Regions from separate parts of the Streptomyces sp. NPDC018000 genome, predicted to be linked through region 3. Evidence: riboswitches for the same ligand, from Rfam matches in the RefSeq annotation. Region 3 holds a riboswitch; each other region holds the start of a gene.

Region 1 (3,917 bases), on a different contig from region 3:
ACGTTCCCGACACAGGTAGAGACGCTGACGACCGTGATGACCGGGACCAGGGGGCCGCGCACCTGAGCGGCGGCCCCCTGTTTCGTGACCAGAAGCCGCAGGAGCCCATGTCCACCGCGCCGCCGCCCCCGCAGAAGAAACGTGCGGGCCGTGATCTGCGATCCGCAATAGTGGTCGGCGTGGGGCTCGGCGCCGTCATTGTCGCCTCGCTGTTCATCGTGAAGGCCGTCTTCGTCGGTGTGATCGCCATCGCCGTCGTCGTGGGCCTGTGGGAGCTCACCTGCCGGCTGGAGGAGCGCAAGGGCATCAAGGCGCCGCTCATCCCGCTGGCGGTCGGTGGCGCGGCGATGGTGGTGGCCGGATACGTACGGGGCGCCGAGGGTGCCTGGGCGGCGATGGCGCTGACCGCACTCGCAGTGCTCGTCTGGCGGATGACCGAGCCTCCTGAGGGCTACCTCAGGGACGTCACGGCCGGCGTGTTCGCCGCGTTCTACGTACCGTTCCTGGCCACCTTCGTGGCCATGCTCCTGACCGCGGACGACGGGCCGCAGCGGGTGCTCACCTTCCTGCTGCTGACCGTGGTCAGCGACACGGGTGCGTACGCCGTCGGCTGGCGCTTCGGCAAGCACAAGCTCGCGCCGCGCATCAGTCCCGGGAAGACCCGTGAGGGCTTGTTCGGTGCCGTCGCCTTCGCGATGGTCGCCGGTGCGCTGTGCATGCAGTTCCTGATCGACGGCGGTTCCTGGTGGCAGGGTCTGCTGCTGGGGCTCGCGGTCGCGGCCAGTGCCACTCTCGGCGATCTGGGCGAGTCGATGATCAAGCGAGACCTCGGGATCAAGGACATGGGCACGCTGCTGCCGGGCCACGGCGGCATCATGGACCGGCTGGACTCGCTGCTGCCGACCGCCCCGGTGGTCTGGCTGCTGCTGGTGCTGTTCGTGGGTTCCGGCTGAGCCTCGGGACGGCCTCCCGTCCTGACCTGGGCTTTTACGAGTGAGGGTCCGTTGTCCACAGGGCGGCGGGTCCTCACTGCTTTGTCTGCGACACTGGATGAACCATGCCTAAGCCCGGAGAACTCACTTTCGTCGCACCCCGCGGAGCCAAGAAGCCGCCGCGGCACCTCGCCGACCTCACGCCCGCCGAGCGCAAGGAAGCCGTCGCCGCGATCGGCGAGAAGCCGTTCCGCGCCCAGCAGCTCTCACAGCACTACTTCGCGCGGTACGCGCACGACCCGGCCGAGTGGACCAACATCCCGGCCGGTTCGCGGGACAAACTTGCCGAGGTGATGTTCCCCGACCTGATGTCCGTGGTCCGCCACATCAGTTGTGACGACGACACCACCCGTAAGACGCTGTGGAAGCTGCACGACGGGACGCTCGTCGAGTCCGTCCTGATGCGCTACCCGGAGCGGGTGACGATGTGCATCTCGTCGCAGGCGGGATGCGGGATGAACTGCCCGTTCTGCGCCACGGGGCAGGCCGGTCTCGACCGTAATCTGTCGACCGCCGAGATCGTCCACCAGATCGTGGACGGCATGCGGGCGCTGCGCGACGGAGAGGTGCCGGGTGGGCCCGCGCGGCTCTCCAACATCGTTTTCATGGGCATGGGCGAGCCGCTCGCCAACTACAACCGGGTGGTCGGCGCGATCCGTCGGCTGACCGACCCGGAGCCGGACGGCCTGGGGCTCTCGCAGCGCGGGATCACCGTCTCCACCGTGGGCCTGGTGCCGGCCATGCTGCGCTTCGCCGACGAGGGCTTCAAGTGCCGTCTCGCCGTCTCGCTCCACGCGCCGGACGACGAGCTGCGGGACACGCTCGTGCCGGTGAACACGCGCTGGAAGGTGCGCGAGGTACTGGACGCGGCATGGGAGTACGCGGAGAAGTCCGGTCGCCGGATCTCCATCGAGTACGCGCTGATCCGTGACATCAACGACCAGGCGTGGCGCGGTGACCGGCTCGGCAGGCTCCTCAAGGGCAAGCGGGTGCACGTCAACCTGATCCCGCTGAACCCGACGCCCGGCTCCAAGTGGACCGCCTCGCGGCCCGAGGACGAGAAGGCGTTCGTCGAGGCGATCGCGGCACACGGAGTGCCGGTGACCGTGCGGGACACCCGCGGCCAGGAGATCGACGGGGCCTGCGGGCAGTTGGCGGCGGCCGAGCGCTGAGGCCGGAACGGCCAATGTAACCTGGGCCTGAAATCAACTTCATATTCCGACAGGGGAGCGCCACAGCGCTGAGAGTGCGGCACCGAGAACAGGTCGGCCGCAGACCCTCTGAACCTCGCCCGGGTCATTCCGGGTAGGAAGTTCGGTCATCAACTCATGCTGTTGCGCCCTGCCCGTTTCTCCAAGGGCAGGGCCGCGTCTCTTCCTGGCCAAAACCCAGGAGGAATCCACAATGAGCATCACGCGCAGAACCAAGCAGCTTGCGGCGACGGCTGTCACGGCCGCGCTCGGCGTCACGGCAGTTGCCGGATGCGGGAGTTCCGACACGTCGGACTCCGGTTCCGGCGGCACGAAGAGCTCCGATTCGAAGACCGTGACTCTCGTCAGCCATGATTCCTTCAACGTCTCCGAGGACGTGCTCAAGGAGTTCACCGAGGAGACCGGCTACACCGTCAAGGTGCTGAAGAGCGGCGACGCGGGTGTCGCGCTCAACCAGGAGATCCTGACCAAGGGCTCCCCGCGCGGCGATGTGTTCTTCGGCGTCGACAACACCCTGCTCTCCCGCGCCCTCGACAGCGGTCTCTTCACGCCGTACGAGGCGAAGGGCATCGACCAGGTGGCGGCCGGCACCCAACTGGACGCCGAGCACCGGGTGACCCCGATCGACACCGGCGACATCTGCGTCAACTACGACAAGAAGTACTTCGCCGACAAGAAGCTCGCGCCGCCGCAGTCCTTCGACGACCTGGCGAAGCCCGCGTACAAGAACCTCCTCGTCACCGAGAACGCCGCGACCTCCTCGCCCGGCCTCGGCTTTCTCCTCGGCACCATCGCCACCTACGGCGAGAACGGCTACCAGGACTACTGGAAGAAGCTGAAGAACAACGGAGTCAAGGTCGTCGACGGCTGGGAGCAGGCGTACAACGAGGAGTTCTCCGGCTCAGCAGGCGGCAAGAAGGCCAAGGCCGACCGGCCGCTCGTCGTCTCGTACGCCTCCAGCCCGCCCGTCGAGGTGCTGTACGCCAAGCCGCAGCCGGCCGAGGCCCCGACCGGGGTCGCCACCGGGACCTGCTTCCGTCAGACCGAGTTCGCCGGTCTGCTGAACGGCGCGAAGAACGAGGCGGGCGGCAAAGCTCTGCTGGACTTCCTGATCAGCAAGAAGTTCCAGGAGGACATGCCGCTCAACATGTTCGTGAACCCGGTCGTCAAGAGCGCTGAACTGCCGGAACTCTTCACGAAATTCGGCGCGACGGTGGACAAGCCGACGACCATCGCCCCGGACAAGATCTCCAAGAACCGTGAGCAGTGGGTCCAGTCGTGGTCCTCGCTCGTAGTGAAGTAGCGAAGACTCCCGTACGCGGAACGGACGCGGGCGGGAAGGACACACACGGGGAGGGGGCGCGCGGGGAGCTGTCGCGCGCCCGCTCCGGGCACGCGGGCTCCGCTCGCACGAAGGCGTGGCGCGGGAGCGCGGTGCGGCTCGGCCTGATGGCCGTGCCCATCGCGTTCTTCGCGCTGTTCTTCGCCTACCCCGTCGCCGCGATCGTAGGCCGCGGGCTGAAGGTGGACGGCGTCTGGCAGTTCGGCCGGATCGGCGAGGTGCTGGCCCGGCCGGAGATCCGCGACGTTCTCTGGTTCACCACCTGGCAGGCGCTCGCCTCGACCGCACTGACCCTGCTGATCGCGCTGCCCGGCGCCTATGTCTTCGCCCGCTTCGACTTTCCCGGAAAACAACTGCTGCGCGCGGTCGTCA
Region 2 (3,917 bases), on a different contig from region 3:
CGGTATGCGCGCGGCGAGATCGACGAAGAGGAATACCAGCGTCGCCTGGCTACCCTTCGCGGCTCACGACCGGGCCCGGCGTAGATCTCAGCCGCAGACCGGCGGCTGACCGTACGTGGAAGGTCCGGGAGATCGGCTGCCGACCTCCTGGCCGCCTCGCAGGCCCCTACTCGGGTGCAGACGTCTACGCCCGGGCCTGTCGGCTGCGGGGCGAAAGCAGCGTGTACACCACCGGCTCGGAGGTGCAACGGAGTTATGTGCCGGCCAAGGCATGCTCGCCGGGCCGCGAGCCGCGCCCACCTCCGAAACCCGTCCGTCGCCTCGCGTCCGCTGGCAAGATTCGGTCCATGACCGACAGCACCCCTGGCCGGAAGGCCCGCGAGCTGCTTACCCAGGCATCCCAGCATCCGGTTGCCAGTCCTCAGCGCGACGCGCTGGTGGCCGAAGCCGCCGTGTGGGCACAGTTGGAGCACGCAGCCGCCATGGACCGTCACACGGCCGCAGCGGTCGATGTCGAGTCCTCACTGGCCGCCCTCGCCGCCCCCGCGCAGAAACTCGGCGGTGAGGTCGGCAACCTGACCCAGCAGATCAAGCTCAGCCAGAAGTGAGCGAGTACAAGGAGGGAGGCCATCGGGGGCCGATAGGGAGTGCGAGTACTGGTCCCGGCGATGTGAGAGCCGGAGCGATCGGGTTAGTCTGTCCGCCGTACCGGACACGGGGTGCCCCATCCCAGGGCTGAGATCACACCCGTCGAACCTGAACCAGTTCGTACTGGCGGAGGGATGTCATCCATGCCTTTGGCGCATGTTTCCGGCGGGCTGCCCGCCGACGGCCGGCAGACCGCGCCACCCCGCGTCCTGACGATCGCCGGATCCGACTCCGGCGGCGGAGCCGGAATCCAGGCCGACCTGAAGACCATGCTGGCGCTCGGCGCCCACGGAATGAGCGTGCTCACGGCTGTCACTGCACAGAACTCCCTGGGTGTGCAGGGCGCATGGGAAGTCCCCGTGGAAGCGGTGCGCGCGCAGTACCGCAGTGTCGTCGACGACATCGGTGTCCAGGCGGTCAAGACGGGGATGCTCTCCTCGCCCGAACTGGTCAGGGCGGTCGCCGAGCTGTTGTCGGATGTGGCGGCCCCGGTCGTCGTGGACCCGGTGAGCGTGTCCAAGCACGGAGACAAGCTGCTGGCCGACGACGCGCTGGATGCCGTACGGACCACGCTGCTGCCGGTTGCGACGGTGGCCACGCCGAATCTCGACGAGGTCGCGCAGCTCACCGGCATCGCGGTGACGGACGAAGCAGGCATGCGCCGCGCCGCCGCGCTGCTGCTCACGTACGGTCCCCGCTGGGTGGTGGTGAAGGGCGGTCACCTGCCGGGCGAGGCAGTGGACCTGCTGACGGACGGCGAAGAAGAGCACTGGCTGCGCGCGCCCCGGCACGACAACCGCCATACCCACGGTACGGGCTGCACGCTCGCCTCGGCCATCGCGGTGGGCCTGGCGCAAGGCCGCCCGGTTCCCCATGCCGTAAGCCAGGCCAAGGACTACGCCACCGCGGCGATCGCGGCGGGGTTCGCTCTGGGGGGCGGCACCGGGCCGGTGGACCACGGCTGGCGGATCCGAGCGCGCAACTGACGCAAGCGGACGAGTCGCGCACTGCCGGTCCGTCACCTGGCCCCGCCGGGTGGCGGACTGTGCGGAGACATTCCTGCGGTTCGGGCTGTCGAGCAGGTCGAACCGGCCCCCGTCCTGCTCGCCTGCGGGTACGAGGCCGACCAGGTCCTCATCGCCGATGGCGACGCAATTGTTGCTGGGTCCGTACGCGCTCTCCGGTACGAACAGCGCGGTGAGCCGGTGCTCTGTCATGGCTCTTCCCCCTCGATCGGTCCGGCAGGTATGCGGACGGCGGCCTCCGACGGCCAGGAGAGCGAGACCCGCTCGCCGGGCACTACACGGGACGGGCCCTGGACGGCGACGAGTACCGGCTCCTCCAGGTGGGGGACGCGCACGGCGAGGTGTGACGTACCGCCGTGGAAGCTGACGTCGACGACCATGCCCGTGAGCCGGTCGTCCCCGACGTCGCTGCCGTGGCTTTCACCGGCGCCGATGTGGATGCGCTCCGGGCGCACGGCCGTGATGCCGTACGGGCCCGGAAGGAGATTGTTCGCGCCGACGAAGCCCGCGACGAAGGCGGTGCGCGGGCGTTCGTACAGCGCCACCGGTGCATCGGTCTGCTCGATGCGGCCCGCGTTCATGACGGCGATCCGGTCGGCGAGCGACATCGCCTCCTCCTGGTCGTGCGTGACCACGAGGAAGGTGATACCGACCTCGTCCTGCAGCCGCTTCAGCTCCAGCTGCATCTCAGCCCGCACCTGCTTGTCGAGCGCGGACAGCGGCTCGTCGAGGAGCAGCAGACGGGGCCGCTTCACGATCGCGCGGGCGAGCGCGACCCGCTGGCGCTGTCCGCCGGAGAGTTCGTGCGGCCTGCGGCGGGCGTACGCGGTCAGACCGACGGTGGCCAGGACCGCGTCGACCCGGTCGCGTACCTCACGGCGCGGGAGCCTTTCCCGCTCCAGCCCGTACGCCACGTTGCGCTCGACCGACATGTGCGGAAAGAGCGCGAACGACTGGAACATCAGATTGACCGGGCGCCGGTGCGGCTCCACGGCCAGCAGGTCCTCCCCGTCCAGTGTGACCGTGCCCGCGTCCGGGGTCTCGAAACCGGCGAGGATACGCAACAGGGTCGTCTTGCCGCAGCCGCTCGGCCCGAGCAGTGCGCAGAACTCGCCCTCGCCGATGTCCAGCGAGACGCCGTCCAGCGCCCGCGTCCGTCCGAAGCGGTGGTCGATGCCCTTGATCTCGATCAACTTGTCGCCTCCGGAGCACCGGGGTCGGTCGTACGGGTGAGCCGCTGCGCGGCCACGACGGCGGTGAAGCTGACCGCCAGCAGCAGTGTCGCCAGCGCGTTGATCTCCGGGGTGACACCGAAGCGGACCATCGAGTACACAACGACCGGGAGCGTCGGCTCGGTCGGAGCGGCGGTGAAGAACGCGATGACGAATTCGTCGACGGAGAGCGTGAAGGCGAGCAGCGCCCCGGCCGCGATGCCGGGCGCGAGGGACGGCAGGGTGATGCGGACGAACGTCGCCAGCGGCGTGGCACCCAGGTCCCGGGAGGCTTCCTCCAGTGAGGGATCGGTGTGTGCCAGCCGGGTCCTTACGAGCGCGGCGACGAAGGCGGTGCCGAAGACGGTGTGCGCGAGCAGCACGCTGTGCAGGCCGAGAGTGAGCTGGACGGCCGCGTAGAAGACGAGCAGGCCGATGGCGAGCAGCAGATCGGGGACGACGGCGGGGAGCAGGGTCACCGCGTCCAGCAGCCGTGAACGGTTGTCACGGCCTGCGCCGACCGCGAGCAGGGTACCGAGGACGGTGGACAGCGCCGCGGACCCCGCCGCGACGATCAAGGTGTTGACGAGCCCGTGCAGGATCTCGTCGTCGCCTGCCAGCTCGCCGTACCAGCGCAGGCTGAACCCCTCGAAGGCGTACGGAGAGCCGCCCGCGCTGAACGACATGGCGACGAGGACGACGACGGGCGCGTAGAGGAAGACGTACGTCAGCCAGAACGGAAGGCGTGTCACCAGCCGGTTCGGGGTGTTTGTCATCGGGGCGCGTACCTCCTCGCCGCCCACGCCTGCGCGAAGAGCAACAGCATCAGCACGGCCAGCAGTGCGAGCGCGAGCGCCGAGCCGAAGGGCCAGTCGCGTGCCTTGAGGAACTGGTCGCGGATGAGGTTGCCGACCATCACCGACCGTCCACCGCCGAGCAGTTCGGGGACGACGAAGTTCCCGAAGCTCGGTACGAAGACGAAGAGGCAGCCGGTGAGGGCCCCGGGGAGGGTGAGGGGAAGCGTCACCGTACG
Region 3 (3,917 bases):
CTCCGTGCCGCGATTCTCGCTCAGCGCCTGGGCAGGGGTGCCCGGCAGGGTCGGGTCGGGGGTGAAGAGCCATTCCAGCATCTCTTCGTCTGTGAAGCCGTCGTCCCTCAGGAGCGTCAGGGTTCCGGAGAGGCCCTTGACCACCTTGGTGCCGTCGATGAAGGCGCCGGGCACCTGGAGCGCCCGGTTCTCACCACGTCGTACGGCGATGAGCTGGCCCTCCTTGACCAGCTGCCGCACGCGGGTCACCTCGACACCGAGCATCTCTGCGATGTCGGGAAGGTGGAGCCAGTCGGGGACGAGAGCATCGATCTTTGCGTCAATCTCGGTCACAGGGACAAGCGTGCCATCCCGGACCGACAGTCGGTAGCCGGGCCGACCGTACGGGGGTCGGGATACGCCGTCAGAGGGTTGCCGACTTCAGCGGTACGGAGGGGTCGGCGGCCCGTGCCGGATCGAGCCGCGCCCCCGCCTCGATGAGCTTGCGCCCCTGCGCCAGATCGCGTGGCCGGCCGACGGCGAGGACCGCGACCAGGACGCCGTCCCGCAGCCAGCACACCGACCAGGAGGGACCGGCCGGATCGCCGCGCCACAACAGGGTGTCGCCGCCCCCGTGATGGCCCGCGTACTGCACGAACCGGTCGAACTGCTCGGACCAGAAGTACGGTACGGGGTCGTACGTCTGCGGCGCCGGACCGTCCTCGGCCCCCGCCCCGATGATGTTGGCAGCGGCGGTCCGCGGGCCCTGGAGAGCGTTGTCCCAGTGGTGGATGAGAAGGCGCTCTCCGTACCGGGCGGAGGGGAACGAGGCGCAGTCACCGACCGCGTACACATCGGGCAGCGAGCTACGCAGCGCCCCGTCGGCGGTCACCGATCCGTCGGCGCCGAGCGCGATGCCGGAGCCGGCCAGCCAGCCGGTGGCGGGCCGTGCGCCGATTCCGACGACGACCGCTCCGGCCGGGATCGTGCGGCCGTCGGCGAGGATCACCCGGCCGGGTTCGATGCGGGCGACCCTGGCTCCGGTGAGGAGTTCGGCGCCGCTCTCGGCGTACCAGGCGGTCATCGGGGCGGCGACCTCGGCGGGCAGCACGCCCGCGAGGGGCCGGTCGGCGGCCTCGACGACGGTGACCTCGCAGCCCGCGGCGCGGGCCGCGGTGGCGAATTCGGCACCGATCCAGCCCGCACCGACGACCACGACGCCGTGCTGCCCGTCAAGGACGGGCCGCAGCCGTGCCGCGTCGTCGAGGGTGCGCAGCAGATGGACCCCGGGAACGCCCTCGGCGCCGGGCAGGACGACAGGTTCGGCGCCGGTCGCGATCACCAGGACGTCGTAGGGAACGGGTCCTGACGGGGTGTCCAGCTCATGCGCGTCCGGCCGCACACCGGTGACCTCGCGGCCCAGTTGCAGATCGATGTCCAGCGCCTCGAAGTCGACGTCGAAGGCGGAGTCCTCGGCCTTGCCGAGCAGGACCGCCTTGGACAGCGGGGGCCGGTCGTAGGGCTGGTGCGGTTCGGCGCCGATCAGGACTACGGGGCCGGCGAAGCCCTGTTCCCGCAGGGCCACGGCCGTCTGCACGCCGGCCATGCCCGCGCCGACGATGACGACACGGCGCCCTGCCCGCCGGTCCGGCTGCTCTGACTGCTGCTGCTCGCTCACCCGTACACCTTAAGCATCTGACGGACCGTCAGGAAAGGGGGAGTCCTGGTCGGCGACCGGCGAGAGAACGAGTCCGCCGAGCGAACGGGCCACGGGGCTGCTCCCTTTCCGGGTCGGAGGAGGGGATTTACGACCTCGCCCACGATTGGCAGTGGGAGAAGGAGCGGCGTCTGGGGCCTTCGAATCCAAGGCGGAGGAGGGAGTCGGATGGGGTCTCCCCTGCTCGAACGCAGCTGAGAGCTTGGGGAAGGAGCGGATGGGGTCTCCCCCAGGTCGAGCGAAGCCGAGACCTTGGGGAAGACTGACGACAACGCCGGAGGCGGAGGTCCCGGACACCGCGACGCCTCTGACAATCGTGGGCGAGGTCGTTAGGGTGGCCGACGTAAAACACTCGCGGGAGCCCGGACGCACCGGGCTGAGAGGGAGGCTGGGCGGCCTCCGACCGTACGAACCTGATCCGGGTCATGCCGGCGAAGGGAGGGGCTGGACGCCCATGCGTTCTTCTCGGGACGGAAACGGATCCGACGTCCTTGTCATCGGGGGCGGGATCATCGGTCTGGTGACCGCCTGGCGGGCCGCGCAACGCGGACTGCGCACCGCGGTCGTCGATCCCGAACCGGGCGGCGGGGCCGCCCGAGTGGCAGCCGGCATGCTGGCCGCCGTCACCGAACTCCACTACGGCGAACAGCTGCTGCTGGGGCTCAATGTCGCCTCGGCCGCGCGCTATCCGGCCTTCGTGGCCGAGCTGGAGGCGGCGAGCGGACAGGAGACCGGCTTCCGCGCCTGCGGCACCCTGGCTGTCGCGCTGGACTCCGACGACCGTGCCCATCTGCGGGAACTGCACGCCCTGCAGCAGCGTTCGGGCCTGGAGTCGCAGTGGCTCACCGGCCGCGAATGCCGCCGCCTGGAGCCGATGCTCACGCCGGGCGTCCGCGGCGGTCTGCGGGTCGACGGCGACCACCAGATCGATCCCCGCCGGCTGGCCGCCGCACTGCTGACTGCCTGCGAGCGGGCCGGGGTGGCCTTCCACCGAGACTGGGTGGAGCGCCTGACGGTGATACGCGACCGGGCCGCCGGAGCCGTGCTCGCCGGGAGTACGGAGCTCGCCGCCGACCAGGTCGTGCTCGCCGCGGGCAGCCTCAGCGGCCGGCTCCCGGGGCTGCCGGACGAGGTCGTGCCGCCGGTCCGGCCGGTGAAGGGACAGGTGCTCCGGCTGACCGTGCCCGCGGCGAGGAGACGGACCTCGCCGTTCCTCACCCGGACGGTCCGGGCCGTCGTCCGGGGAAGCCAGGTCTATCTCGTACCGCGCGAGAACGGCGAACTGGTCGTCGGCGCCACCACCGAGGAGATGGGCTGGGACATCACCGTCACCGCGGGCGGCGTCTACGAGCTGCTGCGGGACGCCCACGAACTGGTGCCCGGCATCACCGAACTGCCGCTCACCGAGACCCGGGCCGGCCTGCGCCCCGCCTCCCCCGACAACGCCCCGCTGCTCGGCCCCACCGCCCTGCCCGGCCTCCACCTCGCCACTGGCCACCACCGCAACGGGGTTCTGCTCACCCCCGTCACCGGTGACGTCATGGCAGAGCTCCTGGCCGGCGGCGAGCTGCCCGAGATGGCCCGCCCCTTCACCCCACACCGTTTCTCGTCCGCCGCCTCCGTACGTCAGGAGCAGCCCGCATGACCGAGCCCGCACCGCTCTGCGTGTCCGTGAACGGCGAGGTCCGTCTCCTCGCCGCGGGCACCACCCTGGACACCCTTGTCGCCACCCTGACCGCCGCACGCTCCGGCGTCGCGGCCGCCGTCAACGAGAGCGTCGTCCCGCGCGGCCAGTGGCCCGCCGCCGCACTCAGTGACGGTGACCGCGTCGAGGTCCTGACCGCCGTCCAGGGAGGCTGACCGTGTCCGACGACCTCTTCACCCTCGGCGACGCCACCTTCGGCTCCCGGCTGATCATGGGAACAGGCGGGGCACCCAGCCTCGACGTGCTGGAACGCTCCCTGACCGCCTCCGGCACCGAACTGACCACCGTCGCGATGCGCCGCCTCGATCCGACCGTGCAGGGCTCGGTGCTCTCCGTGCTCCAGCGGCTCTCCATCCGTGTCCTGCCGAACACGGCGGGCTGCTTCACCGCGGGCGAGGCCGTACTGACCGCCCGGCTGGCCCGCGAGGCGCTCGGCACCGACTGGGTCAAGCTGGAGGTGGTGGCCGACGAGCGCACCCTGCTGCCCGACCCGATCGAACTGCTGGACGCCGCGGA

The links. A riboswitch is a leader RNA that binds a small molecule or an ion and turns the genes downstream of it on or off. The one in region 3 is predicted to bind thiamine pyrophosphate.
Region 1: linked by a shared signal. The riboswitch ahead of ACH4EW_RS22200 (thiamine ABC transporter substrate binding subunit) and the one ahead of thiO (glycine oxidase ThiO) in region 3 are both predicted to bind thiamine pyrophosphate.
Region 2: linked by a shared signal. The riboswitch ahead of thiD (bifunctional hydroxymethylpyrimidine kinase/phosphomethylpyrimidine kinase) and the one ahead of thiO (glycine oxidase ThiO) in region 3 are both predicted to bind thiamine pyrophosphate.

Annotation. Positions count from the first base shown of each region.
Region 1 is NZ_JBIRGM010000011.1:100,411-104,327, reverse strand. Features, by position in the region: gene ACH4EW_RS22210 (phosphatidate cytidylyltransferase) at 1-953, shown strand, start outside; gene rlmN (23S rRNA (adenine(2503)-C(2))-methyltransferase RlmN) at 1,058-2,164, shown strand; TPP riboswitch at 2,206-2,322, shown strand; gene ACH4EW_RS22200 (thiamine ABC transporter substrate binding subunit) at 2,397-3,506, shown strand; gene ACH4EW_RS22195 (ABC transporter permease) at 3,653-3,917, shown strand, end outside.
Region 2 is NZ_JBIRGM010000012.1:37,209-41,125, forward strand. Features, by position in the region: gene ACH4EW_RS22815 (SHOCT domain-containing protein) at 1-84, shown strand, start outside; gene ACH4EW_RS22820 (hypothetical protein) at 348-608, shown strand; TPP riboswitch at 706-800, shown strand; gene thiD (bifunctional hydroxymethylpyrimidine kinase/phosphomethylpyrimidine kinase) at 792-1,634, shown strand; gene ACH4EW_RS22830 (ABC transporter ATP-binding protein) at 1,862-2,866, opposite strand; gene ACH4EW_RS22835 (ABC transporter permease) at 2,863-3,660, opposite strand; gene ACH4EW_RS22840 (ABC transporter permease) at 3,657-3,917, opposite strand, start outside.
Region 3 is NZ_JBIRGM010000010.1:107,683-111,599, reverse strand. Features, by position in the region: gene ACH4EW_RS21365 (Rv2175c family DNA-binding protein) at 1-333, opposite strand, end outside; gene ACH4EW_RS21360 (NAD(P)/FAD-dependent oxidoreductase) at 404-1,657, opposite strand; TPP riboswitch at 2,041-2,153, shown strand; gene thiO (glycine oxidase ThiO) at 2,151-3,341, shown strand; gene thiS (sulfur carrier protein ThiS) at 3,338-3,556, shown strand; gene ACH4EW_RS21345 (thiazole synthase) at 3,559-3,917, shown strand, end outside.